DNA from 2 places in the Mesorhizobium sp. Pch-S genome. Region 1 is predicted to be linked to the other one. Evidence: riboswitches for the same ligand, from Rfam matches in the RefSeq annotation. Region 1 holds a riboswitch; the other holds the start of a gene.

What was found. A riboswitch is a leader RNA that binds a small molecule or an ion and turns the genes downstream of it on or off. The one in region 1 is predicted to bind cobalamin.
Region 2: it holds a riboswitch for cobalamin, as region 1 does, so the genes downstream of both, C1M53_RS23790 (DUF1636 family protein) here and C1M53_RS23305 (ribonucleoside-diphosphate reductase subunit alpha) in region 1, are expected to answer to the same signal.

Annotation. Positions count from the first base shown of each region.
Region 1 covers NZ_CP029562.1:4,972,304-4,986,693, forward strand. The annotation lists gene C1M53_RS23265 (Fur family transcriptional regulator) at 203-628, shown strand; gene C1M53_RS23270 (metal ABC transporter permease) at 791-1,639, opposite strand; gene sitC (iron/manganese ABC transporter permease subunit SitC) at 1,636-2,496, opposite strand; gene C1M53_RS23280 (manganese/iron ABC transporter ATP-binding protein) at 2,493-3,392, opposite strand; gene C1M53_RS23285 (metal ABC transporter substrate-binding protein) at 3,389-4,309, opposite strand; gene C1M53_RS23290 (SAM-dependent methyltransferase) at 4,418-5,200, opposite strand; gene C1M53_RS23295 (hypothetical protein) at 5,197-5,439, opposite strand; gene C1M53_RS23300 (ribonucleotide-diphosphate reductase subunit beta) at 5,430-6,497, opposite strand; partial or broken gene C1M53_RS23305 (ribonucleoside-diphosphate reductase subunit alpha) at 6,587-9,474, opposite strand; cobalamin riboswitch at 9,579-9,779, opposite strand; gene C1M53_RS23310 (TonB family protein) at 9,852-10,940, opposite strand; gene C1M53_RS23315 (TonB-dependent receptor) at 11,030-13,198, opposite strand; gene C1M53_RS23320 (iron ABC transporter substrate-binding protein) at 13,431-14,390, shown strand, end outside.
Region 2 covers NZ_CP029562.1:5,094,895-5,109,284, forward strand. The annotation lists gene cobN (cobaltochelatase subunit CobN) at 1-255, opposite strand, end outside; gene cobW (cobalamin biosynthesis protein CobW) at 259-1,296, opposite strand; gene C1M53_RS23790 (DUF1636 family protein) at 1,293-1,718, opposite strand; cobalamin riboswitch at 1,752-1,956, opposite strand; gene C1M53_RS23795 (LysR family transcriptional regulator) at 2,039-2,953, opposite strand; gene C1M53_RS23800 (NmrA family NAD(P)-binding protein) at 3,063-3,956, shown strand; gene C1M53_RS23805 (shikimate kinase) at 4,003-4,491, opposite strand; gene C1M53_RS23810 (GNAT family N-acetyltransferase) at 4,516-4,989, opposite strand; gene C1M53_RS23815 (alpha/beta hydrolase) at 5,176-6,039, shown strand; gene C1M53_RS23820 (winged helix-turn-helix domain-containing protein) at 6,103-7,317, opposite strand; gene C1M53_RS23825 (NADH-quinone oxidoreductase subunit A) at 7,648-8,013, shown strand; gene C1M53_RS23830 (NADH-quinone oxidoreductase subunit B) at 8,004-8,585, shown strand; gene C1M53_RS23835 (NADH-quinone oxidoreductase subunit C) at 8,592-9,194, shown strand; gene C1M53_RS23840 (NADH-quinone oxidoreductase subunit D) at 9,320-10,510, shown strand; gene C1M53_RS23845 (NADH-quinone oxidoreductase subunit E) at 10,511-11,731, shown strand; gene C1M53_RS23850 (hypothetical protein) at 11,796-12,380, shown strand; gene nuoF (NADH-quinone oxidoreductase subunit NuoF) at 12,380-13,684, shown strand; gene C1M53_RS23860 (NADH-ubiquinone dehydrogenase) at 13,779-14,390, shown strand, end outside.

The DNA of each region.
Region 1 (14,390 bases):
GAACGACGTCGCCAAAACTAATCACATAAAGACATCTTTATGTCAATATGCGGATGCTCCCTGGTTGCGGGACCTTGGTTCCGTGCCGTTGCTCTGTCACTCTCAAAGCACGGCAATGTTTTTTGCGAATGCGACGCATCTGAGATAGGAAAGCCCAATCGGCGAAAGCCTGTCAAAAGCCGAGCAAGGGGAGACCCACAGGTTGGAACGGAACATCGCGGATCTTTGCCGGGAGTTCGGCTTGCGCCTGACCGGCCCGCGCCGAATCATCATGCAGGTCCTGTTCGAGTCGAGCGATCATCCCGACGTCGTCGAATTGCACCGCCGCGTCACCGCGCTCGAACCGACGATTTCACTCGCCACGGTCTACCGTACGGTCAACCTGCTGCGCGAGAAGGGCGTCCTGGAGCGCCACACCTTCGGCGATGGCCGTGCCCGCTACGAGACCACGCCGCGCGAACACCATGACCATTTCATCAATGTGGAAACCGGAACCGTCATCGAATTTCAGTCCGAGGAAATCGAGCGCCTGCAGGAGGAGATCGCCCGCAAGCATGGTTTCACCATCGTCAGCCACAAGCTCGAAATCTATGTGCGGCCCCTGAAGCGGGGCCGGAACAGAAGCTAGAGCATTTTGTAGCCAAGTGGGACCATTTGGCGTTACAAAAATGCATTGAAAACAAAATCTTAGAGCGTTTCCGTGAAAAGCGGAAACGCTCTGGAGCGGTTTGCGGTTTGGCGCGAACGGCAATCGGCTCTCGCTTGCTCCGGCCGAGGACCGCAGGCCTCGTCAGCCTGCGATATGGCTGGTCTCTGCCCGTGCGGCCCGCAGGCTGGTGACGAGGAACGCCATGATGAACAGGACTGTCAGCAGCAGCACGATGGTCGGCGCGGGTGCGCTGTCGATGAAGAACGACAGGTAGACCCCCAGCAATGACGCGCCGACCGCGATCACCACCGAAAGCCAGAGCATGGCGCTGAAGCGCGTGGTCAGCAGGAAGGCGATAGCGCCGGGCGCGATCAGCATGGCGATGGCGAGGATGATGCCGACAGCTTTCAGTGCGCCGACAATGGTCAGCGAGATCAGGCACAGCAGGCCGTAGTGCAGCAGCTGTACCCGCAGCCCGACGGCTCTCGCCTGCGCCGGGTCGAAGGCATGCAGCAGGAAGTCGCGCCATTTGAGGCCGATGATGCCGGCGGTTATCGCCGCGACGACGGCTGTTTCGACGATGTCGCGCAGGCCGATGCCGAGGATGTCACCGAACAGGATATGGTCGAGATGAACCTCGGACTGGATCTTGACGTAGAGTACCAGTCCAAGCCCGAACATGCCGGAAAACACGATGCCCATCACCGTGTCCTGCTTGATGCGGCTGTTGTCCTTGAGGAAGCCGGTGGCGAGCGCACAGATCATGCCGGCCGCGAAGGCGCCGACCGCGTAGGGCAGGCCGACAATGTAGGCGAGCACCACGCCGGGAAAGACGGCGTGGCTGATGGCGTCGCCCATCAGCGACCAGCCCTTGAGCACGAGGAAGCAGGAGAGCAGGGCGGTGGGAACCGCAACCAGAACCGCAATGACCATCGCATTGATCATGAAATCGAACTGGAAGGGAGCGAGCAAGGTATCCAACATGGTCAGGCTGTCCTTTCCAGCGCCTGGGCGGCGCGCCGGCGCGCTGCCAGCATGCCGTGCTTGGGTGCGAAGACGAAGGCGGTCAGAAAGATCAGCGTCTGCAGAACCACGATGATGCCGCCGGTCGCCCCATCGAGGAAGTAGCTGGCATAGGCGCCGATGAAGCTGGTGGCAGCCCCGATGACTACGGCGATCACAAGCAGGCGGGGGAAGCGATCGGTCAACAGATAGGCCGTGGCACCCGGCGTCACCACCATGCAGATCACCAGGAAGGCGCCGACCGTCTGCAGCGCGGCAACCGTCGATGCCGACAGCAGGGTGAAGAACATGATCTTGAGCGCCGCCGGGTTGAGGCCGATCGAGCGCGCATGGCTTTCGTCGAAGAAGACGACCATCAGGTCCTTCCATTTCAGCAGCAGGATGGCCAGCGAGACGAAACCGATGATGGCCAGCTGCAGCGTGTCTTCAGGCGTGATGGCAAGGATGTTGCCAAGCACGATGGTCTGAATGTTCACGGAGGTCGGCGACAGCGAGACCATGAACAGGCCGAGCCCGAAGAAAGAGGAGAAGATCAGGCCGATGATGGCATCTTCCTTCAGCTTGGTGCGCTGGTTGAGGAAAAGCATCGCAGCGGCGGCGAGACCGCCGGAGAAGAAGGCACCGATCGAGAAGGGCAGCCCCAGCATGTAGGCACCCGCGACACCCGGCACGATCGAATGCGAGAGCGCGTCGCCGATCAGCGACCAGCCTTTCAGCATGAGATAGCAGGAGAGGAAGGCGCACACGCCGCCGACGAGCGCCGAAACCCACATCGCGTTGAGCATGTACTGGTAGCCGAAGGGCTCGAGGAGCAGCGCGCTCATTCGCTGTCCTCCCTGAACTGCTGCTGCATGGCCCCGGGTTCGCCGTAGAAGACCAGCGGCCGCTCGTCATCGGTGATGACGGCCAGGCGGCGTCGGTCTTTGTCCTCATGCAGTCCAGCGCCACCGAGAACGAAATGGCGCAGCACACCGCCGAAGGCCTTCTCCAGATTGGCCTGGGTGAAGGTCTCGGCGGTCGGGCCGGAGGCAAGCACGGTGTTTTTCAAAAGCACGGTGCGGTCGCAGAATTCCGGCACGCTGCCGAGATTGTGCGTCGACACCAGCATGACGCGACCCTCGTCGCGCAAGGCGCGCAACAGGTCGATGATGGCGTCCTCGGTCTTGACGTCGACGCCGGTGAACGGTTCGTCGAGCAGGATGACGCGCCCGTCCTGCGCCAGCGCACGCGCCAGGAAGACGCGCTTCTTCTGCCCGCCCGACAGTTCGCCGATCTGGCGTTTGCGGAACTCCGACATGCCGACACGGGCCAATGCCGCAGAGACCGCCTCACGGTCGGCAGCCTTCGGAATGCGCATCATGTTCATGTGGCCGTAGCGGCCCATCATGACGACATCCTCGACCAGGACCGGAAAGTTCCAGTCGACCTCCTCGGCCTGCGGCACATAGGCGACCAGGTTGCTGCGCAGTGCCTCGGCGACGGGCATGCCGAGCACCTGGATGCTGCCTTTGGCCAGCCGCACGAAGCCCATGATCGCCTTGAACAGGGTCGACTTGCCCGAGCCGTTGACGCCGACCAGCGCCGTGATCGTGCCGGTCGGGACCTCGAAGCTGGCATCACGCATCGCGGTCTGGCCGTTGCGATAGGTGACGGTCGCGTCCTTGACGGAGATGCCAGCCGGCGAGGCCGGCTGGGCGATGATCTTGAAGGCAGCCGTCATTGCGAGAGGCCTTCGGCCAGACCCTGCCGCAAGGTGTCTGAGGTGACGCGCAGCAGGTCGATATAGGTCGGCACCGGACCGTCCGCTTCGCTGAGCGAATCGACATAGAGCACGCCGCCATAATGCGCGCCGGTCTCGCGGGCCACCTGCCGTGCGGGCTTGTCGGAAACAGTACTCTCGGAAAAGACCGCGACGATCCCGTTCGCCTTGACGGCATCGATCACCTTGCGGACCTGCTGCGGCGTTCCCTGCTGGTCGGCATTGATCGGCCACAGATAAAGCTCCTGCATGCCGAAGTCGCGGGCCAGGTAGCTGAAGGCGCCCTCGCTCGACACCAGCCAGCGCTTGTCCTGCGGGATCTCCTCGAGCTTCTGGCGGATCGGCGCAATCGTCGCCTCGATCTTCTGCTTGTAGGCCTCGGCATTGGCCCGATAGGTATCGACATTGGCCGGATCGTTCTTGATGAAGGCGTCGCGGATGTTGTCGACGTAGATCAGCGCGTTCTTGGGCGACATCCAGGCGTGCGGATTGGGCTTGCCGGTGTAGGGCCCTTCAGTGATGCCCATCGGCTCGACACCTTGAGAAACGACAGCGCTCGGCACGTCATGCAGGTTCTGGAAGAACTTCTCGAACCACAATTCGAGATTGAGGCCGTTCCAAAGGATCAGCTTCGCGCCCTGCGCGCGCTGGATGTCGCCCGGCGTCGGCGCATAATTGTGGATCTCGGCGCCTGGTCTGGTGATCGATTCCACGATGGCGGCATCGCCGGCGACATTCTTCGCCATGTCGGCGATGACCGTGAAGGTGGTAACGGCCTTGAATTTCTCCTGCGCGGCCGCCGGTGCGATCGCCAGGACGGCACTGACGGCCATTCCCATCGCTGCGGCCAGGATCGACCGTCTCATCCCATCATGCATGAATGCCTCCTAGTTGCGACTAATTCTCATTTGCATTCGACCTTTGATGCAAATGAGAATTGTTTGCAATAAGAATCTGCAGGAAGCGGGCTGAAGCCGGGTCTTCTCCTAGCTGCCGTGCGCGCCTTTCTTCCGGAGCAGGGCTTCGACAATCCAGCCCTTGCCGTCGAGCGCTTCGTTGCGAACCTGTTCGAGCCCTCCGACGATCTCCCGCAGCCTGCCGGAGACGAGCATGTCGTCCGGCATGCCGGCATAGAGGGTCCAATGCACGTCGTTGTGGCCGCCGACGGTGTCCGCCGCCGGGGCGGCAGGCTGCATGAACACGATGGTGTCGGCGTTGTTTGGGAAACCGCCAGCAAGCGAACGCCCGGTCGCCGTCAGAATCGATCGGCCGACATTGCACAACGCCACCTTGTGCGCCGTCGTCAGCACCTGGATGCCGCTGTTGCCGGGGATCACCTCATAGTCCAGCTCGAAATCTCCGCTCGATCGCAGTCGCTGCAGGATACGTGCCAGCGTTTCGATCAGCGAAAACCCGCTCCTGACCAGGAATGCCCCGCACTCGGAAGCATCCAGTTCCTCGAAGGAGAGACCGGCATGCCGAAGGTCGTCAGCAGGTTCCACGCCGCCGTCCCTGTGCTGCGGTTCCTTGTAGGAAGTGGTGCGGAACGGCCGGTTCCGCACATAGAGTTCGATGATCTCCGCACGAAGGCGGGCAGGGTCCTTCATGCGTCTGGCGAGGTCCTTGCCGGCGCCCTTGTCAGGGCCTTCGCCAGGCCCGTGATAAGGAATGAAGAACAGGGTCACGTGGCCGCGGACATTGACCGCTTGCACCGTCACGAAATCCGGATTGCCGGCACCGATCCCGACGATGAGGACCTTGCGCCTCATTGTCGGATCGCGGATCCTGGGGCGATCGACCCCTGCAGGGCCTCGAAAAGCTCGACGAGCCGGCGCGGTCCGGGATGGTCTCCCTGGTATCGCTGCAGTCTGGCGATCTCGATGTTCGCCGCCGCAGCAAGGTCCGCGCCGACGGGTTGCGCAAGCAGCCACGACAGGAACACGTCTTCCGGCTGCTGCAGCGCTGCCGACTGTCCGGCGATTTGCCGTGGCTCGACGTTCAGTCCCATGCCAGCGCTCCGCCGTTCTGGTACTCGATGACGCGGGTCTCGAAGAAGTTCTTTTCCTTCTTCAGGTCCATCGCTTCCGACATCCATGGAAACGGGTTGTCGGCTTCCGCAAACACGGGGTGAAGACCGAGCTGGGCGCAGCGCCGGTTGGCGATGAAATGCATGTACTGCTCGCACAGCGCCGCGTTGAGCCCGAGGAATCCTCTCGGCATGGTATCGCGGCCGTACGAGGCCTCCAGTTCCGCGGCATCCGCGATCATGCCGCGCACCTCTTCCTGGAATGCCTTCGTCCACAGATGCGGGTTTTCGATCTTGATCTGGTTGATGACGTCGATGCCGAAATTGAGATGGATGGACTCGTCGCGCAGGATGTACTGGTACTGCTCGGCAATGCCGACCATCTTGTTGCGCCGGCCGAGCGACAGGATCTGTGCGAAGCCGGTGTAAAACCACATGCCTTCAAAGATGACATAGAAGGCGACGAGGTCGCGCAGGAAGGCCTGGTCCGCTTCCAGCGTGCCCGTGCGGAAGTCCGGATCGTCGAGATGCTGCGTGTGCTGCAGCGCCCACGCCGCCTTGTCGGTGATCGACGGCACCTCGCGATACATGTTGAACAGCTCGCCTTCGTCCAGCGACAGGCTTTCGACGATGTACTGGAAGGTATGGGTGTGGATAGCCTCCTCGAAGGCCTGGCGCAGCAGATACTGCCGGCATTCCGGATTGGTGAGATGCCGGTAGATGGCAAGCACGATGTTGTTGGCGACAAGCGATTCCGATGCGGCGAAGAAGCCGAGATTGCGCTTGATCATGCGCCTTTCATCGTCGGTGAGGCCGTCTTTCGACTTCCACAGCGCGATGTCGGCCTGCATCGACACTTCGGTCGGCATCCAGTGGTTGTTGCAGCCGGAGAGATATTTCTCCCACGCCCAGCGGTATTTCAGCGGCAGCAGCTGGTTCACGTCAGCACGCGCATTGATCATGCGTTTTTCGTCGACGGAAACTCGGGCACCGCTGCGATCGATCTCGCCGAGGCCGGTGGCGGCGGCAACGGGTGGCATATCCGCCGCGAGATCTATGATGGCTTTGGGCTGGGCTTTCGGTTCTGACCAGTCGAGCATCTTGTTGTCTCCTTCTTTTTCTCTGCTGCTTACTGGCAGGCTTCGCATTCGGGATCATCGATGGCACAGGCCTTGCCCCACGCCGCATCGGCATGGATGACGATGGCTTGCGCGGCCGGTGCCGCGGCCACCACCGCGGAGACGGCATTGAGCTTGCCGTCGGTGCCCTTCAGCGTCGACTTCTCGACATGCGTCGCCGAGCGCGAGCGCAGGTAGTAGGTCGTCTTCAGACCCTTGCGCCAGGCTAGGCGATAGAGTTCGTCGAGCTTCTTGCCCGATGGATTGGCGATGTAGAGGTTGAGCGACTGCGCCTGATCGATCCATTTCTGGCGGCGGGAGGCGGCGTCGATCAGCCAAGAAGAATCGATCTCGAAAGCGGTCGCATAGAGCGCCTTGATGTCGTCCGGGACCCGGTCGATCTGGCCAAGCGAGCCGTCGAAATATTTGAGGTCGGAAATCATCACTTCGTCCCACAGGCCGCGCGCCTTGAGATCATGCACGAGCTGCGGTTCACCACGGTGAAGTCGCCGGACATGTTCGATTTGACGAAGAGGTTCTGGTAGCCCGGTTCGATCGACTGCGACACGCCGCAGATGTTGGAGATGGTGGCGGTCGGCGCGATCGCCATGCAGTTCGAGTTGCGCATGCCGGATTTCCTGACCCGCTTGCGCAGCGCGTCCCAGTCGAGCGTCGAAGACGCATCCATCTCAACGCCGGGCCGTGCCTTTTCCAAAAGGGCAATGGAATCGATCGGCAGGATGCCCTTCGACCACAGCGATCCATCGTAGCTCGGATAACGGCCGCGTTCGGCGGCAAGATCGACCGAGGCGGAGATGGCATGGTAGCTAATCGCCTCCATGCTGGCGTCGGCGAAAGCGACCGCCTCATCCGAAGCATAGGGGATGTGCAGAAGCTGCAGCGCATCCTGGAAACCCATCAGCCCCAGCCCCACCGGCCGGTGGCGCAGGTTGGAACGGCGCGCCTCGGGGATGGTGTAGAAATTGATGTCGACGACGTTGTCGAGCATGCGCATGGCGACGCTGACGGTCCTTGCGAGGTGATCGAGGTCCAGCCCCTTTTCCGCAACGTGGTTGACCAGGTTGATGGAGCCGAGATTGCAGACGGCGACCTCGTCCTTCGACGTGTTCAGCGTGATTTCGGTGCACAGGTTGGACGAATGCACGACGCCGACATGCCCTTGCGGTGAGCGGATGTTGCAGGGGTCCTTGAAGGTGATCCAGGGATGTCCCGTCTCAAACAGCATGGTCAGCATCTTGCGCCAGAGGTCGACGGCGCGGACCTTGCGGAACACCTTGAGCCCGCCGGCGGCGGCCTTCGCTTCATAGGCCTCGTAGGCTTGCCGGAAGGCGGAGCCGTAAAGGTCATGCAGGTCCGTCGTCTCGTCGGGAGAGAACAGCGTCCATTCACCGTTGCCCTCGACCCGTTCCATGAACAGGTCCGGCACCCAGTTGGCGGTGTTCATGTCATGCGTTCGGCGGCGGTCGTCGCCGGTGTTCTTGCGCAGGTCGAGGAATTCCTCGATGTCGACATGCCAGGTTTCCAGATAGGCGCACACGGCGCCCTTGCGCTTGCCGCCCTGATTGACGGCGATCGCGGTGTCGTTCGCCACCTTCAGGAACGGCACCACACCCTGGCTCTCGCCATTGGTACCCTTGATATGAGCACCGAGGCCGCGAACCGGCGTCCAGTCATTGCCGAGGCCGCCGGAATATTTGGCGAGCAGCGCATTGTCCTTGACCGCCTTGAAGATGCCGTCGAGATCGTCGGCGACGGTGGTCAGGAAGCACGATGACAGCTGCGGCCGCAGCGTGCCGGAATTGAACAGCGTCGGCGTCGAGGCCATGAAATCGAAGGAGGACAGGAGGTCGTAGAACTCGACGGCCCGTGCCTCGCGGTCGATCTCGCGCACCGCCAGTCCCATGGCGACACGCATGAAGAAGGACTGTGGCAACTCGAAACGCTTGCCCCTGGTGTGCAGGAAATAGCGATCGTAAAGGGTCTGCAGGCCGAGATACTGGAACTGCAGGTCGCGCTCCGGCTTCAGTGCGGCGCCAAGCTGGGCGAGGTCGAAGCGGCCGAGTTCCGGATCGATCAGCTCGGCCTCGATGCCGGTTGTTATGAATTCGGGGAAATAGGAAGCATAGCGGCCCGTCATCTCGGCCTGCGTTGCCTGTTCGGGGCGGCCGGTGACAAAGCTGAGCGCTTCGCGGCGCAGGCGGTCGAGCAGCAGGCGGGCCGAAACGAAGGCATAGTTCGGTTCGGTCTCGACAAGGGTGCGCGCGGCCAGGATTGGCGCTAGCGACAGTTCATCCAGGGTGATGCCGTCATAAAGATTGCGGCGTGCCTCGGTGAGGATGGCTTCCGGCGAAACCGCGTCGAGCCCGGCACAGGCCTCCTCGACCACGCGCGCGAAGCGGGCCTCGTCAAGCGGTGCGAGCGTGCCGTCTTCGCCCCTCACATTGAGCGAACCGCCCGGCACGACCGCATCTGCCTTGTCGGCCAGGCGCTCGCGCGCCCGCTCCGCGCGGTAGAGCACATAGGCGCGCGCCACCTTGTGGTGTTCGCCGCGCATCAGCGCCAGTTCGACCTGATCCTGGATCTCTTCGATGTGGAAGGTGCGCCCGGCCTCGAAGCGGCGCGTCAGCGCCGTAACCACCTGTCCGGCCAGATCCTCGACAACGTCATGCACACGCCGCGAGCCTGCCGCAGTCGAGCCTTCGACGGCGAGGAACGCCTTGGTCAGCGCCACCACGATCTTCGTTGCGTCGAACGGTGTCACCGAGCCGTTGCGGCGTATCACCTTATAGCTTGGCTCGGCCTGAGGTGAGGTGTGGCTTTCGGCGATAAAGGGAGCTTTGGGAGCCCCGTTCGTGGTGAGTGCTGCAGTCGTTGCCATATCATCCCCGTGGCGTTGAGGGCGGGGATTCTGGGGGAACGCATTGGCCATTCGGGACGCAGCGACGCCCGGCCACGCGCACCGCCGGGACACCCCGCCCGAGGTTCGTTCTCGTTCGTCGCGGCAGGTCTCCTGGCTTGCAGGTCGTCGCCCTTGTCGGCCTTCCCGGTGCGTTACGGCACCAGTGGCATTCTTCGACGCGGGCTCACTGCTTACAGTTGCGGGGGCAGCACCGGCTTTGCACCGGCTTCCCTCTTAGCTCCCAAGTCAGACGACTCGGGAGAACCTCGACTTCGATATCTAGTATAGAACGCCGACTCGATGTCAACGACTGGTGTGGGTGATGGCGAATTTGCCGACAACGCATTTTCAGCGGCTCACCGCTTGAAACTGATCATGATCGCCAGCGTCATCGAGGGGCGGGCTATTTCAGTCGGTGGAGCAGGCACCGGAGAGGCCCGCTTTACGGTCTCGATCGCTGCGCGATCGAGGGCCGCGCTACCGGAGGAGCCTGCGACCGAAGCCGATCTGACGACGCCCTGGGCATTGACGCGCAACTGCACGCGAACCGATGCAGAGCCGCTGGCGCCTGGAGGATATTGCCTGAATCGGCGAATATGGGCGATGACCTCGGCCTGCCATTGCGCCGGTGATACCGCGCTGCGTCCGGCTGGCTTCGCGGATCCCATTAACGCCGTCTGCTGCGACGAAGCCGCCGCCGGTCGGTCGGCCTTTTCAGATGGGCCGGATGTCTCGGTTGCCACGGCCTTCTTCGGCGCGCTTTGGCGTTGCTGGCGAACCGGCCTGGCGGGCGCGGCTGGTGCGGGTTTGTGAGCGCGGCTTTTATTCTCGGCCTTTCGAGTTTGCTGTCGTGCGGCGTCGGGCTTCTCGACCGGGCGGGCGAGTTTGCTTTCCGGTGCCTTCTTGATGGCCGGCACCGCTGGCGCGTTTTCCTGCGCGGAGCGGAGAACTTCCAGGCCCGGAGTGACTTCCTGCTTCGGTTCAGTTGCTTCGGTCCTGGTTTCCGCTGTTTCCTGTTGCGGCTGCGGCGCGGGTTCGGTCGTCCGAGGCTCGTCCTGTTCGGGGAGTGGATCGGCCTGTGCCGGTTCGTCTTGCGAAGGTATTTCAGGCGCTTTTTCGATATCGGGCTGACGAAGGGAGCCTGCCGGTTCGCCGGCCGCATCCGCGGGCTGCTCGGTCTTGGGAGCAGCCTCGGATACATCCGGAGGCACCCATTCCACGGAGATGGCGTCGACGATACCTGGATCAGCGGCGGGAGGCAGGGTTATCGCGGCGAGATAGAGCCCGGCGCCGATATGAGCCACGATGGAGACCACGCCACCCAGCAGCCAGCGTTGCGCAGCGCTGCGGTTGCTTGCCGGGTCCTCGCCAGGCTCTGGTTTCGGCGCTGCAGTGGTCGGGAGGGCGTCGTCGGCATCGGGCCGCGGCGCCGGAATTTCCGGCACCGTCCTGTCGTCGGTCGCAGGGACGGGCGAAGCAGGGCCGGCGCTGCGCGCGGACTTCCGCGCGCGCGATCTCGCCGGCCTGGCCATGCCTAGAACCGCATGGCCGAGTTCAGGTAGAAGGTGCGACCCTGTTCCGGGAAGCCGTAGGCGAGCTGGTAGTTCTTGTCGAAGATGTTCCTGACGCCGAAGTCGAACTCGAAATTGTCGTTCAACTTGTAGTTCATGTTGAGATTGACCAGCGCAAAGCCCTTGGTTTCAAAGAACGTGGTCTCCAGCCGGTCCGTCGACCAGCGCGCGCTGTAGATGGCGACGTTGGGCGAGACGGTGAAATTCTCGTACGGTACCCAGTCGGCATAGAGATAGGCGCTGTGCTCCGGCGTGCCGATGGGCTTTAGGCCCGGCCTGATCGGGTCGGAGATGTTGCGCTTGAGGTAGGTGTAGCTCGCGCCCACGGTCAGGTTGGAAAGCACATCCCATTCGCCGTAGACTTCGGCGCCGTAGTAACGGCCGTCGCCGATGTTCTGGCTCTGGACCTTTCCGCCACCAACGCTCACCGACTGGATCACGTCGGAGACGTCGCTGTAGAACACCGAGCCACCGATCTTCAGCATTTCGGTCGGTTTGCCGGCCCAGCCGAGCTCGTAGTTCACGGCGCGCTCGGGGCTGAGATCCGGGTTCGGCAGCGCGTCGCCGAAGCGGGTGCTGAACCGGTCGAACAGCGTCGGGAAACGTGTGCGCGAGGAAATGCTGGCGTGGAATTCCGACGCGTCGCTGTAGCGATAGATCGCCGCTCCCTGCCAGTTGAACGCCGAGCTGCCGCCATGCGGGTATTCGGACATCTTCTTGCTGGCCGAGTCGTATTTCTGGGCCTTGACCAGCTTGTTCCTGTCGTAGCTGATGCCGCCGACGAAATCCAAGCTCTCGGTTGCGTGGAAGGTATCTTCGACCGCCACCGACCAGGTGTCCTCCAGCTTCGTCTGCTTCGGGTCGACGAAAGCGGAAGCGCCCGGTTGGTTGTGATCCCAGTTGGTATGGTCGTCTCGGCGGTAGTGAACTGCGCCTTTCAGCGTGTTCATCGGGATGAGTTCGGTTCCGGCCTCGACGCTGACGCCATAGGCGCTGTCGTCATAGTAGCTGTTGAAGGCGCGCGCCTGCTTCTGGCTGGTGAAGGTCGAGTCGTCATAGGCCGAAAGCAGGTTGTAGAAGGTGTTGTAGTAGGCCTTGGTCTTCACATAGGACTCATCACCGAGTTGCGTGTGCGAATAGAAGGCCAGCGAGTCGATGTCCCAGCGCGGCCATTCCCAGTCGCGCTGGTAGGCGGCGCCCGCCGGCAGTGGCGTGCGCGTGATGCCACGCACCGGTTCGTAGATGCTGTAGGGGGCTGCCTTCTCACCCTGCTGCTTGGTGTAGCTGATGACGTATTCGTCGGTCTCGTTCGGCGTGTAGCCGAGCTTGAAGTTGGCGCGCCAGTCACGAACTTTGGAGAAGTTCCGGCGACCGCCATCCTCGACCGGCCCACCAATGCCGACCGGAACCGGATTGAAGCCCTGCGGCAGGAACCAGCCGTCGCTGTTGCGGAATGAACCGCTGGCCTGCAGGTAGAATTTCTCCTGCTTGGTTCCGACCCAGCCGGACGTCGTGAACGCGGCAAGGTCGCCGATGTTGCTGATGTCGATGCCGGTGCGCAGTTCGCCTTCGAATTCCTTGGTCGGCTTCCTGGTGACGAGGTTGATGGCGCCGCCCATGCCGCCGGGCCCGCTCAGCACCGAGACATAGCCCTTCTGCACCTGGATCTCGGACAGGTCCGGCGTCAAGAAGCGTCCGTAGTCGAGACGGTTGTCGGCCGGCAGGTAGACACGGATGCCGTCGATATAAAGCGGTACCTGGAAACGGTCGAAGCCCCGGACGTAGATCAGCCTTTCATTGCGGCTGCCGCCCGTGTTGGAGACCTCGACACCTGGTGTGGCTGCCAGCGCATCGTCCAGCGTGTTGCGGTTGCTCTTGTGGATGTCCGTTGCCGTCACGACGCTGCGCGACACCGACTGGCCGCCGATGTCGGAGGAGGCGCCGGCGGCGGCGCCATAGACGACGATCTCGCCCAGCTCGAAGACCGGCGATGTTGCCATGCGGGCAGGGGGAGCCGGTGCATCGTCTTTTTTCTGTTCGACGGCTCCGCCTTGTTGCTGCGCATAGGCAACAGGCAGTGCGGCAGTGGTTGTCAAAAGGACGAGCAAAGTCGTCGACGAAAGTCGCTTCATGAAAATCCCCCTCAAGGCCCCGACCGGACGGGCCTGCCGCCAACGTGACGACAGGTCGTCCTCTCAATTTGTAGGCGTAATATACGGACAAATACAAAGAACGCGCATCCCGTCAAGGCAACGCTCTGCGTTAAAGAGTTTATTGCGATAGGCCAGCAATCCTCTTCCTTGACCGATATGTCAGAACAGAAATAACTATCGTGCTGATTTCGAAGCGTGCGAGGGAACACGAATGGATCGACGGGGATTTCTGGCGCGGCTCTCGCAGGTGCTACTGCTGCTATGCTTCGGCATGGCCGCTTCCGCCCAGGCCGCGGGCCGCACGATCGTCGATTCCGCGGGGCGTTCCGTCACATTGCCTGACCATGTCGAGCGCGTGCTGGCGGCAGGCCCGCCGGCCTCCGTGTTGTTGTATGTGCTGGCTCCCGACAAGATGGTCGGCTGGGTGCGCGAGCCGAGCGCGGTGGAAAAGGAATTCCTGGCGTCGCCCTACAGGGATCTGCCCGCCCATGGCCGGCTGACCGGCAAGGGCAATACGGCCAATCTGGAACTTGTGCTGTCGCTGAAACCGGACATCATCATCGATGTGGGCACGGTCGACGCGACATACGCGTCGCTGGCTGACCGGGTGCAGGAGCAGACCGGGATTCCCTACGTCCTGATCGACGGCTCGTTCGCCAAGTCGCCGGAAACGCTGCGCAAGACAGCCGAGCTGCTGGGCGTATCGCAGCGCGGTGAGGAACTCGCTGCCTACGCCGAAACCACGCTGAAGGACCTCGATGCGCTGCTGGCGACCATCCCGGCGAACGAGCGTCCGAAAGTCTATTACGGGCGCGGCCCGAAAGGCCTGGAGACCGGACTGGCCGGGTCGATCACCACCGAGATCCTCGGCGCGGTCGGCGCCCGGAATGTCGCCGACGCGGCCGGCAAGGGCAGCCTGGCCAATGTATCCCTGGAACAGGTCCTTGCCTGGAACCCCGATGTGATCCTGACACTCGACGCGAACGCCCGGGCGGCCGTTGTGAAGGATCCGTCCTGGGCAGGCATAGGAGCGGTCCAGAAGGGGCGTGTCTACCACACGCCGACGGTTCCGTTCGGCTGGTTCGATTCACCGCCCGGCATCAACCGGCTTGTCGGCGTGCCGTGGCTGGTCTCGGTTCTTTATCCCGGCAAATCGTCGGGCGATATGGCG
Region 2 (14,390 bases), 120 kb from region 1:
TCGTACCAGGATCACCTTGGCGTGCCGTGCGACGCTGTCGATCCACAGATCGACGGACATCGGGTGGCGAAGGTCGCGCAGCGCCGCCAGCCGCATCGAGGGCAGGGTTTCGGCATCCGCCTGCCAGGCGGACGCCAATCCGGCCAGATCGCTGTCGGTGAAAGACAGCGCCACCATCTCCGCCGGCTGCTGGCGCAGATCGACCGGCTCGGCGATATCGTCGAGCGAGGCGGAGGTGGTGGTCAGGATGTGCAAGGTTTATCCTACCAGGATCTTCTCGATGGCCGGGCGGTCGAGACCCTTCAGCCCGATCACGACCAGCCGCGAGCGGCGGTCGTCCTCAGCCGTCCAGGCGCGATCGTAATAGTGGTTCACGCGTGGCCCCACAGCCTGCAGCAGCAGACGCATCGGCTTGGCGTCGACCTCGACGAAACCCTTTACGCGCAGCACGTTTTCCCTGTCCGCGGCCTCCGCGACACGGCGAGCGAGATCCTCCGGATTGGCAACAGCGGGGATTTCGACCACGAAGGTGTCGAAATCGTCATGCTCGTGGTCACCCATGCCATCATGATGGCTCTTGCGGTTTTCAATGTCATCCTCGACGGCGAGGCCGAGGCCGAGCAGTACTGACGGATCGACCTTGCCCTGTGCGGTCGGCACCACCTTGACCGCGCGTGCGATATGTTCGTTCAGCACGGCATTGGCCCGAGCCGCACCGGCCTCGTCCAGCAGATCGTTCTTGGAGAGAATGATCAGGTCGGCGCAGGCGACCTGATCCTCGAACACTTCCTCGACCGGATCGTCGTGGTCGAGTGAGTCGTCTGCGGCACGCTGGGCGGCGAGCGCGTCCATGTCCGAGGCTACGCGTCCTTCGGCAAGTGCCGGGCCGTCGACCACGGCGACGACACCATCCACGGTGACGCGGTTCTTGACCGTCGGCCACTGGAAGGCCTGCACCAGTGGCTTCGGCAGTGCGAGGCCGGAGGTCTCGATCAGGATGTGGTCAACCTTCGGCGTGCGTGCCAGGATCTGGTCGAGCGCCGGTACGAAGTCGTCGGCGACCGTGCAGCAGATGCAGCCATTGGCGAGTTCGACGATGTTTTCCTCAGGGCAGGTGTCGACACCGCAGCCCTTGAGGATCTCGCCGTCGACGCCGACGTCACCGAATTCGTTGACGATGAGGGCCAGCCGCTTGCCTTTGGCGTTTTCGAGGATGTTGCGGATCAGCGTTGTCTTGCCGGCGCCGAGGAAGCCGGTGACGACGGTGCAGGGGACGCGGGAAACGGAAGCGGTCATATCTGGTCCTTCAAAACAGCGAGGGGAGGGATGCGCGCGACGAGGCCGCGCTTCAGGGAGTCAGGGCGGCCTCGCCATGGAATGAGGCCGTCCTGCGATGTCGCGAAAAGTTCTGCTCCGGCGACGAGGTCGGAACCCGATCCGACTGTCAGGTCACCAAAGACATAGCTCCAGCAGTCGTTGCGCAGCAGTGCCGCCGAAAGCCGGCGCTTGCAGTTCCCGAGGCACTCGACTGTTCGCACTTCAATGGAGTGGCGGTCACGAGCTGCGGCGCGGGTGGCTTCGGCCAGCAGAGCGCCGGCACGGGGATGGGCATCAGAGCCGTTCTCATCCCGACAGGACGAGCAGACGATGACGGTAACGGGCGCGGTTTCCACATCCGCTGTCGTCGTCCCGGCCGAGAAATTATCGTCGTGATCCAAATCAGGCTCCTTGCCCGGGACACCCGCCAGGCGTTGGGATTCTGGTCAGACGGCAGGTCTCCTGGCTCGCGGGTCGGTGCCTCGGTGCCGCCTTCCCGGGAAAACCCCAGTGGCTCTCGGCCTTGGCTCGCCGCTCACAGTTGCGGGGACAGCCGCGGACTTGAGGCTTTTGCCCCGCACCGCATTCCCTCTTCGCTCCTCCCCGTGAAGGGAGGAGACCGTCTTTGCCGGATTTAGGCTTGGGCGGGTGGCGCTGTCAACGCGCCGCAACGGCGGATCGCGTCGCAAGCGTGATGGTGGCTTGGGCCACCGAGCCGACGTCAAGCCACTATACAATCCCGTTCTCGCCTTTGAATGTGCAGATTGGCTGCCAGGAAGTCGATGAAAAGACGCGTCTTGGCAAGCGGCAGGCGGGCGGCCGGCCAGACGATGTGGACCGGAACCGCCGGCTGTTCGAACTCCTCCAGAATCACCTCGACTGTGCCGCTGTCGACAAGATCCTGGATCTGCCAGAGCGGCACGCGGCCTATGCCGAGGCCAATGGCGATTGCTGCGTGGCTCGCAGCCGCGTTGTCGAGATGCAGCCGCCCACCGACCTTCACGGTCAATGGCCTGCCGCCTTCCTGGAATTGCCAGGCACCGGCATCGCGATCCGTGTTGCGGAAAACACAGTGATGTTCGGCCAGGTCTCGCGGATGGGAGGGGCGCCCGCGTTTTTCGAAATAGGACGGCGCGCCGAAAACGACCCGGCGCATGATGCCGAGCCGGCGCGCCTTCAAGTCCGAATCCGGCAGTTCGCCGATACGGATGGCGAGGTCCAGCCCTTCCTCGGCAAGGTCGACGAAGCGGTTCGAAAGATTGAGTTCGATCTCCAGCCTGGGGTGCATTTCCATGAAACGCGCGAGGATCGGGACAAGATAGCGATGTCCGAACAGTTCCGGTGCTCCGACCTTGAGCAACCCGGAAGGTTCGGCGCTGCGGTTCCCGGCTTCGATCCTGGCTTCGACAATTTCCAGAAACGCCGGTTTCACCCGGCGGTAGAAGTCATGCCCGGCTTCCGTGGGCTGCGCCTTGTGCGTGGTGCGGCGAACTAGCTCCACGCCGACACTCCTTTCAAGAGTGGCCAGCGAACGACTGACCGCCTGCAGCGAACGGCCGAGATGGCGGGCGGCGGCTGACAGGTTGCCCCGTTCGACGATCGCGAGGAACGCTTCGACGTCATCAAACCGATCCATGCTGGCTCTCCGATTTTCGGGAGACCGTATCACAGATGACCGGCCTACCAACCGGCAAACGAGAGACCGATCTTCACAGGCATATGGTTCCAAAACCTGAGGTAAACCGATGTCTGATCTGAACGGGAAAACCGTGCTCGTGGTGGGCGCTTCCGGCCGTAGCGGTGGCTATGTCGCCGCCGAGCTTGCCCGGCGTGGTTTCATTGTGCGGGCGCTGGTGCGCAACGCAGCGGCTGCACGAGCGGCACGGGGCAACGGCGCATCGGAAATCGTGCATGGCGACCTGCGCGATGCCGGAAGCCTCGACGGCGCGCTCAAGGGAATAGACGGGGTCTACCATGTCGGCCCGCCCTTCGTGGCGGACGAACCAGCACTTGGTATTGCCATGGTTGATGCGGCGAAGCGCGCGGGAGTTGGCAAGTTCGTGTTTTCGTCCGTCATCCACCCAGCCAACGGGCTGGCCAATCATGCCAGCAAACTGCCGGTGGAGGAGGCGTTGCTGCGCTCCAGGTTGGACTACACCATCCTCTACCCGGCAACGTTGTTCCAGAACATCGCCCCGGCCTGGCAGGCCGTGGTCCGCAACGGTGTCTTCGCGGAACCTTTTTCGAACACCGCGCGGCTGGCGCGCGTCGATTACCGCGACGTCGCCGAAGTTGCGGCCAAGGCATTGACTGAGGATCAGCTTGCCTATGGCTCTTTCGAGCTTGCCGCCGATGGGATGCACAATCGCATCGAGATTGCCGCCTTGATGAGTGCCTTGCTTGGGCGGGTGATCGAGCCGGTGGAACTCAGCTTCGAGGCGTGGGCGGCCGTCGCCAAACCGCCTTTCGAAGGCGATGCGCTGGCGCAACTCGCACGCGTATTTGAGTCCTACACGGAATTCGGCTCTGCCGGAAACAGCCTGACCCTGCGTGCCATTCTTGGACGCGAACCCAGTACGCTGCGGCGATATTTCGAAGAGCTCGCGGTCGTCGATCCGCAAGATTTATCGCTGTCGTGATCCGGATCGAGCCGGTGACCAATTCCACGGAAAGGAGCGGGTGGTGCTAGGCCAGCTCCAGGATACGGTCGGCGGTGCTTTCGACCGGTCCTCTGGAATCGATTTCGTGGTCGGAAGACTCCCGAAGCAGCGGCTCGACCGTGGCGATCAGTTCGGCAATCTTGCGCTGTTCCTCTTCGATGTGACCATAACCGTCAGGGGTTCGTGCCGACACCCTTTGCATGGCTGTCTCGACCGGCACGGAGAGCAGGATGACGGTATCGATCAGCGGGAAAAGCTCGTCCATATTCTCGGCACAACCGCTGATGAAGAGGGTCTCTTCGCGCGGTTGGCAAAGCAGTGTGCGAACCTTGTCCAGCTGCCACACCCAATCCTTGCCGTCTCCAGGCGTCAGCGTGTCACCAGGGACGGCATCGATCCAGTGTGACCACTCCGGCGTATCGAGGTCGTAGGCCGCATGGCCACGTCTCGCCAGCTCCAGGATGGTGGCTGACTTGCCGGTCCCGGACATGCCGGTGATCAGGACGCGTTTCATGGAGAGCTCGGATGGCGAACAGATTCACAGGTGAAGTGCGAGATGCTTGCGCATGTAGACCGTGGTGCCTTCCATGTACGGCTCGCGTTCGGTGATGACATAGCCCAGGCGCTCATAGAGCGCGATGTTGGCTTCGAACGCGGCGTTGGTCAGCAGGCGGGTTTCGTTGTGACCCGCCTGGCGAGCCAGCTGTTCTGCATGATCGAGCAGTTTTTTGCCAAGCCCCTTTCCCTGCTGAGCCGGCAACACACAGACGTTCTCGATCCAGAGATGATCGTTTTCCTGGATGGTCTCGATCAGACCAGCGATCTCGGTATCCAGATAGAGCAGGGTGAACTGGTGCTTTTGCAGCGCCTCGTCGTAGTCGGCCTTCATCGGGCTCGGTTCGCGTCCGATGACCGTGATCCACTTCGAGTAGGCCGCGCGCACGACGTCGCGGACCAAGGCCACATCTGTCGCAGTAGCAGTTCGAAATTGCGCGGCGACTTCAAGCGGCATGGGCGGTCTTTCGGTTGGCGTCATGGCAAGCCAAGGATTCGGAGAGATGACGAGAGTGCCATCGCGTGGCCGTTGGTCGCCAGCCGCCAGAAGAAAATTTTGTCTGGCCATGTCGGAATGTGAAACGCTGCTTCGTCTTACAGGCAGCGTTATCGAAAACGCATGAGACAACAAACGGAGAGCCTCATGTTCCGCGCATTGTTAGCAGCCGCAGCTTTTCTTCTCGGCACTCCGGCGTTTGCCGGGTCCGTACCCGTCGGCGATCGTGTCGAGGTCAACGGCATGAAGATGTATTACGAGGTGTCGGGCGAGGGCGAGCCGCTGGTCGTCCTGCATGGCGCCTACATGAACATTCCGTCGATGGGGGAGATCATTCCGACACTGGCCAAGACCCACAAGGTCTATGCACTGGAATTCCAGGGACACGGCCGCACTACAGACGTCGACCGGCCGATCACCTATCCCAATCTCGCCGACGATGTTGCCGGCTTCATGGACAAGGTGGGTCTGAAGAAAGCCGATGTGTTCGGCTATTCGATGGGCGCAGCAGCCGGCCTGCAGCTCGCCATCCGTCATCCTGACAAGGTCAACAAGCTGGTTGCGGCATCGGTCGCCTACGATGCCAAGGGCTGGCAACCCGAATTCACGGCCTTTATTCCTCAGATGAACGTCGAGATGTTCGTCAACATGCCTTTCGCGGCTGAGTACAAGAAGCTCGCCGCCAATCCGGATGGCTTTCCTGCGCTGGTCGGCAAGCTGATCCCGCTGGAGAAGGAGCCGATGGCCTGGGAAGCCGAGGTCAAGGCACTCAAGACCCCGGTGCTGATCATCAGCGGCGATGCCGACGTGGCCACGCTCGAGCATTCGGTTGCGCTGTTCCGGTTGCTTGGTGGCGGCGCCATGGGCGACATGGGCAAGCCGCTTGCCGCCTCGCGCCTCGCAGTCATGCCTGCGACCTCGCACACCGCCGTCATCACCCAGCCCGCACTGCTCTTCGCCTTCACCGAGCCCTTCCTGAAGGGCGAAACACCCAAGGGCATGTTCCAGTAAACGGGACAGAGCCTGACGGAGAAGGAGGCGCTAGCAGCGCCTCCTTTGCGTTTGTCGCGTTTGTCAGGCGGCTCTCGCGATGGCGGCGACAGCGGCGAGCGCTGGACCGAGATCACCAGCAGGCGTTATTTCGGTGCGTTCGAGGCCGAGCCAGGCCTGCATCAGTTTCAGCTCTTCGAACAGCTCGGTCGCGGTTTCCGGCGGCGCGCTCGCTTCAGCATAGGCGGCATGCACGCGCAGCACGCCGGCGGGCCGGTCGGCTTTGAGGTCGACGCGCGCCACGATCTTCTCGTCATAGAGGAAGGGCAGCACATAGTAGCCGTACTGCCGCTTGTCGGCAGGCGTGTAGATCTCGATGCGATAGCGGAAGTCGAACAGGTTCTCGGCGCGGCCGCGCTCGAACACCAGCGGATCGAAGGGCGCGAGCAGGGCACGCGCTTCGACCTTGCGAGGCTGGCGTGCGTCCTTGTGGAGATAAGCGGGTTTGTCCCAGCCTTCGACGCGGACCGGGATCAGTTCACCGTCTTCGACCAGTTCCTCCAGCCGCCCCTTGGTGTCATGCGGCGCGAGCCGGAAGTAGTCGCGCAGACAGGAGTAAGTCGCCACCCCATGTGCCCGCGCCGACAGGCGCAGCAATTCGCGGTGCGCGTCCTCGGGCGAGGGGACAGGCATGTCGCGGACGGCCTGTGGCAGTACCCGTTCCGGCAGATCATAGAGACGCTCGAAGCCACGGCGTGAATGGGTGGTGATGCGCCCGGCCCAGAACAACCACTCGAAGGCGTGCTTGGCGGCGCTCCAGCCCCACCAGCCGCCATTGCCCTTGTGGCCTTCGATTTCGGAAGCGGCGATGGGGCCGCGTGCTTCGACCTCGCGGTAGATCTCCTCGATCATGGACGTGTTCTGGCAGCCCCACTTGGCGAGGCCAAGATACATTTCCTCGCCGCGCCCGGCGCGTTCCATGCGCCAGCGCATCAGGGGATAGGTCTCGACCGGCAGTAGCGAGGCCTCATGCGCCCAGTATTCGAACAGCAGGCGCTTGCGGCCGGGCGCCATCGCCTCGTCGAGCATGGACATCGGGTAGGGGCCAAGACGCGAATAGAGCGGCATGTAGTGCGCCCGCACCACCGCACTGACGGAATCGATCTGCAGAAGGCCAGTGCGCGAAAGCACACGTCCGAGGTGGCGGCGGTCGGGTGTGCCAACTGGTCGCGGGTCGGCGAAGCCCTGTGCTGCAAGTGCGATACGGCGGGCCGTTTTGAGCGAGATCCTGTCTTTCATCCTGACGACATTTTGACTGTTGCGATGAGCCGAGGCTGCCGGCGATTCCACCCATGCTAGCAGGGTTTGGCCGCCGATCCTGTCAGGAGAGAAAAGTGGAGTAAAAAGTGAAGGAAATCAAATGGGAGCTGATCGGACCAGTTTTGCTGGAAGAGGCGTCCACAGTCGCATTTTGAACAAGGTTTGACTTGCTTCGCCGAATGCGCTGCGCTAACCGTCGCCGCATTGCAGCATGGGCCCGTAAATCGGTTCAGCGGTTGAACCCACGTGCTTCCGCCCTAGGGTCTTGTGCTGTATCAGGTGGATAAGCCACCAATGGAAAGTCGCAGCATGAACGCACTCCTCAGTTCGTACCTGCCCATCGTTCTCTTCATCGGTGTGGCGCTCGTCGTAGGCCTTGCCCTTATCGTGGCACCATTCCTGGTCGCGTACCGCAATCCGGACCCGGAAAAGCTGTCGGCCTACGAGTGCGGTTTCAATTCCTTCGACGACGCCCGCATGAAATTCGACATCCGTTTCTACCTGGTGTCGATCTTGTTCATCATCTTCGATCTGGAAGTGGCCTTCCTGTTCCCGTGGGCGGTCTCCTTCGGCCAGATCGGCATGCTCGGCTTCTGGTCCATGATGGTGTTCCTCGGCGTGCTGACCATCGGCTTTGCCTATGAATGGAAAAAAGGAGCGCTGGAATGGGATTGAGCGACAGTTCCGGCACGCTCGTCGCGCCGAAGCCGAAGGGCATTCTCGATCCAAACACCGGCAAGCCGATCGGTTCGGACGATCCCTTCTTTCTGGACATCAACAACGAGCTTGCCGACAAGGGCTTCCTGGTCACTTCGAGCGAGGCCCTGATCACCTGGGCGCGCACCGGCTCGCTGATGTACATGACCTTCGGTCTGGCCTGTTGCGCGGTGGAGATGATCCACAGCGCCATGCCGCGCTATGACAGCGAACGCTTCGGCATCGCTCCGCGCGCTTCACCGCGTCAGTCGGACGTGATGATCGTCGCCGGCACGCTGACCAACAAGATGGCGCCTGCGCTGCGCAAGGTTTACGACCAGATGCCGGAGCCACGCTACGTCATCTCGATGGGTTCCTGCGCCAATGGTGGCGGTTATTACCACTATTCCTATTCGGTGGTTCGCGGCTGCGATCGCGTCGTGCCGGTCGACATCTATGTGCCCGGCTGTCCGCCAACTGCTGAAGCGCTGCTCTACGGGCTGCTTCTTCTGCAGAAGAAGATACGCCGCACTGGCACGATCGAACGGTAAACGATCATGAGTGAAGCTCTCAACAGCCTTGCCGACCATATCAAGGACAAGCTCGGCGCAACGGTGATCGACAGTGTGCTCGCCTATGGCGAGCTGACGGTCCTGGTCGGCGCTGCCGACGTGGTCAAGGCGGCAACCTTCCTGCGTGATGACGCCAGGTGCCAGTTCGTTTCGATCATCGACGTGTCAGGTGCCGACTATCCGTCGCGGGCGCTGCGCTTCGACGTGGTCTATCATCTGTTGTCGCCGAAGCAGAATCTGCGCATCCGTCTCAAAACACATGCCGACGAGGAGACGGTGGTTCCGTCCGTAACCGGTGTCTGGCCGGGTGCCGACTGGTTCGAGCGCGAGACCTATGATCTGTACGGCGTGCTGTTTTCCGGCCATCCGGACCTGCGCCGCATCCTGACGGATTATGGTTTCGACGGCCACCCGCTGCGCAAGGACTTCCCGCTCACTGGCTTCGTCGAGGTGCGTTACGACGACGAAGCCAAGCGCGTGATCTACGAGCCGGTGGAGTTGAAGCAGGAATTCCGCAGTTTTGATTTTCTCTCGCCGTGGGAGGGCACGGAATACGTGCTGCCGGGCGATGAAAAGGCGAAGCAATGACCGGCGGCAAAGCGGCTGGCGGCTCGACCGTGCGCAAGGTGCTGTGGCTGGTTCTGGCCGGCGTCACTGCGTATGTCGTGGCTCAGCTCGTGAAGGCGCTCTAGGCAGCAAGGTCAGTAAATCAAATGGCTGAGACCTCAGTTCGCAACTTCAATATCAACTTCGGCCCGCAGCATCCGGCCGCGCACGGCGTTTTGCGCCTCGTGCTGGAGCTAGATGGCGAGGTGGTCGATCGTGTCGATCCGCATATCGGCCTGCTGCACCGCGGCACGGAGAAGCTGATCGAGCACAAGACCTACCTGCAGGCGGTGCCTTATCTCGACCGGCTCGACTACTGCGCGCCTATGAACCAGGAGCATGCTTTCGCGCTCGCCGCGGAAAAACTGCTCGGGATCGAGGTGCCGAAGCGCGGTCAGTTGATCCGCGTGCTTTATTCCGAGATAGGCCGCATCATGTCGCACATCCTCAATGTGACGACGCAGGCTATGGACGTTGGCGCACTGACCCCGCCGCTGTGGGGGTTCATCGAGCGCGAAAAGCTTATGGTGTTCTACGAGCGGGCTTCCGGTTCGCGCATGCATGCCGCCTATTTCCGTCCCGGTGGCGTGCATCAGGATCTGCCGAAGCAGCTGATCGAAGACATCGGCAGGTGGATCGATCCGTTCCTGAAGTCGATCGACGATCTCGACGCGCTGCTCACCCCCAACCGCATCTTCAAGCAGCGCAATGCCGACATCGGTGTCGTGTCATTGGACGATGCCTGGGCCTGGGGCTTCTCGGGCGTGATGGTGCGTGGTTCGGGCGCGGCCTGGGACCTGCGCAAGTCACAGCCCTATGAATGCTATTCGGAACTGGAATTCGACATCCCGATCGGCAAGAACGGCGACTGTTACGATCGCTATCTCATTCGTATGGAAGAGATGCGCCAATCGGCACGGATCATGCGCCAGTGCGTCGATCTGCTGCTCGGCAAGGAAAGCGCCGGCCCGGTGTCGAACATCGACGGCAAGGTGGTGCCGCCTAAGCGTGGCGAGATGAAGCGTTCGATGGAAGCGCTCATCCATCACTTCAAGCTCTACACCGAAGGTTATCGTGTTCCGCCCGGCGAGGTCTACGCAGCCGTCGAAGCGCCGAAGGGCGAGTTCGGCGTCTTCCTGGTCTCCGACGGCACCAACAAGCCTTATCGCTGCAAGCTGCGCGCGCCTGGTTTCGCGCATCTGCAGGCCATGGATTTCCTGTGCCGCGGCCACATGCTGGCCGACGTCACCGCCATCCTCGGCTCCCTCGACATCGTGTTCGGAGAGGTTGACCGCTAAATGTCAGTCCGTCGTCTCGCAGATGCAAGCGTCCAGCCAGCTTCCTTCGCTTTCAACAAGGCGAATGCGGCGTCGGCCAGGAAGTGGATCGCCAAGTACCCGAAAGGCCGCGAACAGTCGGCCATCATCCCGCTTTTGATGCTGGCGCAGGAGCAGGAAGGCTGGGTCACCAAGGCGGCGATCGAGTCGATCTGCGAAATGCTCGGCATGCCCTATATCCGCGGGCTGGAAGTCGCCACCTTCTATACGCAGTACCAGCTGAAGCCGGTCGGCACCCGCGCTCATGTCCAGGTATGCGGCACCACGCCCTGCATGCTGCGCGGCTCTGAAGAGCTGATGGATGTCTGCCGCTCCAAGATCCATCACGACCAGTTCCACACCAATGCCGACGGCACGCTGTCGTGGGAGGAGGTCGAGTGCCTCGGCGCCTGCGTGAATGCGCCGATGGTCATGATCTTCAAGGACACTTATGAGGATCTGACGCCGCAGCGGCTGGCCGAGATCATTGATGATTTCGAGGCGGGCAAGGGGCATTCCGCGCCGGTCGGTCCGCAGAACGGCCGTTATTTCTCGGCACCGGTCAGTGGTTTCACCTCGCTGGCCGATGAGAAGCAGATCCTCAAGACCACGCGCGACAAGGCGACCAAGGCTGCCGCGCGCACCACCAAGGAAGCACCTGCTGTCGCGGCAGAGCCGGTGAAAGCCGCCGCTGTGGCACCGTCCAATGCTGCCAAGCCGAAGACCGACGCCATCGAAACGAGCCCGGCGGTGAAGACCCCATCCAAGGTCAAGGTCGCGCCGGCTGCCGAAAAGGCTGCAAGCGTCAAGGCGCCGAAGGCAAAGGCTGAAGCCAGGCCGGCTGCATCAAAGGCTGAAACCGCCGCTGCGCCGAAGAAGGCGCCGGCAAAGAAGGAAGCTGCGCCCGCCAAGCCTTCGCTGGAAGACAAGAACCGTCCGAAAGGCATCTCGAAGCCGGCCGCTGTTGACGACCTTCAGTTGATCTCCGGCGTCGGCCCCAAGATCGAAGCCACGCTGCATGAACTCGGTATCTTCACTTACGCCCAGGTGGCGTCGTGGAAGAAAGCCGAGCGCGAGTGGGTGGACGGGTACCTTTCCTTCCATGGCCGCATCGAACGCGAGGACTGGGTCAAGCAGGCCAAGGCGCTCGCCAAGGGTGGCGTCGAGGAATACATCCGCGTGTTCGGCAAGAAACCGGTCTGAGGAAGCATAGACCATGGCTAGCTTTGGCAAGAGAGGGCAGGATACGCAGCGTTCGTCGAACGCCGTGCGCCCGCTTGCCGGCAGCGCGCCCCGGATCTCGCCGCAGAAACCAAGCCCACATGTGATCTATCGAGATGGTGAGACGGAACGTCCGCAGTTCCATGGTTCATTCATCGATTTGCACTGGCCGAAGCTCGGGGCGGGCGCGGCGGCACTGTTCGCATTCGGATATTCCATCTCGTCGGGCAGGACCGATCCCTTCAGCCTCGTGCTTGTAACGGCGCTCGCGGGTGGCATGGTCTATTTCGTGCTCAACAAGTTCCGCAAGTCGGTCGACGACGTCCACACCGCACGTACCGAGATTTTCAGGTCGCCGCGCTTTGCCGTCGGCGCGCTGTTGGGACTTTGTTATTTTGTCTATTCGACGTTCTTTGGTTCCAGCGAGTCGACAGGAAACCAGATCGCCGACGCGGTGGCGAAGTTCCAGGATCCGTTGACCCCTTTTCGTGATGGCTTTCAGCAGCAGGATTTGTCAGCTGTCGCCATGCTCATCCTCAAGGCTGCCGGCATGATGGTTTTCGGCGGCCTGATCGTAAGAACCGTAGCCAGGCGAGTGCTTGGCGAAGAAGAAAGCGGGAGCACCACATAATGCTTCAGGACAAGGACCGCATCTTCACCAATATCTACGGCCGCTTCGACCAGTCGCTGCAAGGCGCCATGGCGCGCGGGCAGTGGGATGGCACCAAGGCGATCATCGACAAGGGCCGTGACTGGATCATCAACGAGATGAAGGCGTCGGGGCTGCGTGGCCGTGGCGGAGCCGGCTTCCCGACAGGCCTCAAATGGTCGTTCATGCCCAAGCAGAGCGACGGCCGTCCGAGCTATCTCGTCGTCAATGCCGACGAATCCGAGCCGGGAACCTGCAAGGATCGCGATATCCTGCGTCATGATCCTCACACGCTGGTTGAGGGTTGCCTGCTGGCCGGCTTCGCCATGGGGGCGGTTGCTGCCTACATCTATGTCCGCGGCGAATTCATCCGTGAGCGTGAGGCGCTGCAGCGGGCCATCGATGAGGCTTACGAAGCCAAGCTGATCGGCAAGGGCAACAAGAACGGCTACGATTTCGACATCTACGTCCATCATGGCGCGGGTGCCTATATCTGCGGCGAAGAGACCGCGCTGCTGGAAAGCCTGGAAGGCAAGAAGGGCCAGCCGCGCCTGAAGCCGCCGTTCCCGGCCAATGTCGGCCTTTATGGCTGCCCGACCACGGTCAACAATGTCGAGTCGATCGCCGTGGCCCCTACCATCCTGCGCCGCGGCGCAGCATGGTTCTCGTCGATCGGCCGCCCGAACAATGTCGGCACCAAGCTGTTCATGCTGGTTGGCCACGTCAACACGCCCTGCACCGTCGAAGAAGCGATGGGCATCACCTTCCGCGAACTCATCGAGAAGCATGGCGGCGGCATCCGCGGTGGCTGGGACAACCTGCTCGCCGTCATCCCTGGCGGTGCGTCCTGCCCGGTCGTCAAGGCCGAGGACATCATCGACTGCCCGATGGATTTCGATGGCCTGCGCGAGAAGAAATCCTCGTTTGGCACGGCTGCCGTCATCGTCATGGACAAGTCGACCGATATCGTGAAGGCGATCGCCAGACTTGCCTATTTCTTCAAGCACGAAAGCTGTGGCCAGTGCACGCCATGCCGTGAAGGCACGGGCTGGATGTGGCGGGTGATGGAACGGCTGGTGCGCGGCGAGGCGCAGAAGCGCGAGATCGACATGCTGCTCGATGTCACGAAGCAGATCGAAGGTCACACGATCTGCGCGCTCGGCGATGCTGCGGCCTGGCCCATCCAGGGTCTGATCCGCAACTTCCGCCCGGAGATCGAGCGCCGCATCGACGAATTCACCCGCAACGCACACCGTGCCGAGCCGGTGCTTGTGGCGGCTGAGTAACATAAGGCAAGAAACGGAAGCCGGGACAAACCCGGGTTTCAAGGAAACGGCTGAAAGCAGGGCATCAGGAACGAAACGGCTTAGGAGTGAGCCAATGTCGATGTTTCCCATACCCGACACAGTGCCTGACAGGAACGAATTCGAGAAAATGACCCAGGATCTGACCAGGATGATGCCGCAGGAGATGGCCAGTGCCGTCAACCTGTTCGCGCATCCGGTTGCCGGTGCCGCCGCATTCTCGGCGCTCGGCTTCGGTCTGGCCAGCCATGCTTTCGGCGTCTGGGTCGGCGCGCTGACCGGTGCCGCCGAGATGTCGCAGCGCCTTATGCAGCCGGTTCTGGACGATTTCCCCGGCTCAGCGAGGAGCTTTGCCGACCGTGACGACGCACCGGTCGCCAAGGCTCCGGCAGTGCGGGCACGCGTTGCAACAAGAAAGCTGATCGCAGAAGCACAGTCCGTGGCCGAAAAGATCGTGGAACCGGTCGTTGAGACGACGGAAGACATTCAGCCCGTCGAGACCGCCGTGGTCGAAGTGCCCGCTGCCGTCGCCGTCACTGCCTTGATGCCGGAAGATTTCCGCAAGCCCGCCAGCATCGACAAACCCGCCGTTCCGGACGACCTCAAGGCAATCGCCGGTGTCGGTCCGAAGCTTGAAAAGGTCCTGAACGATCTCGGTGTCTGGACCTATACGCAGGTCGCTGCCTGG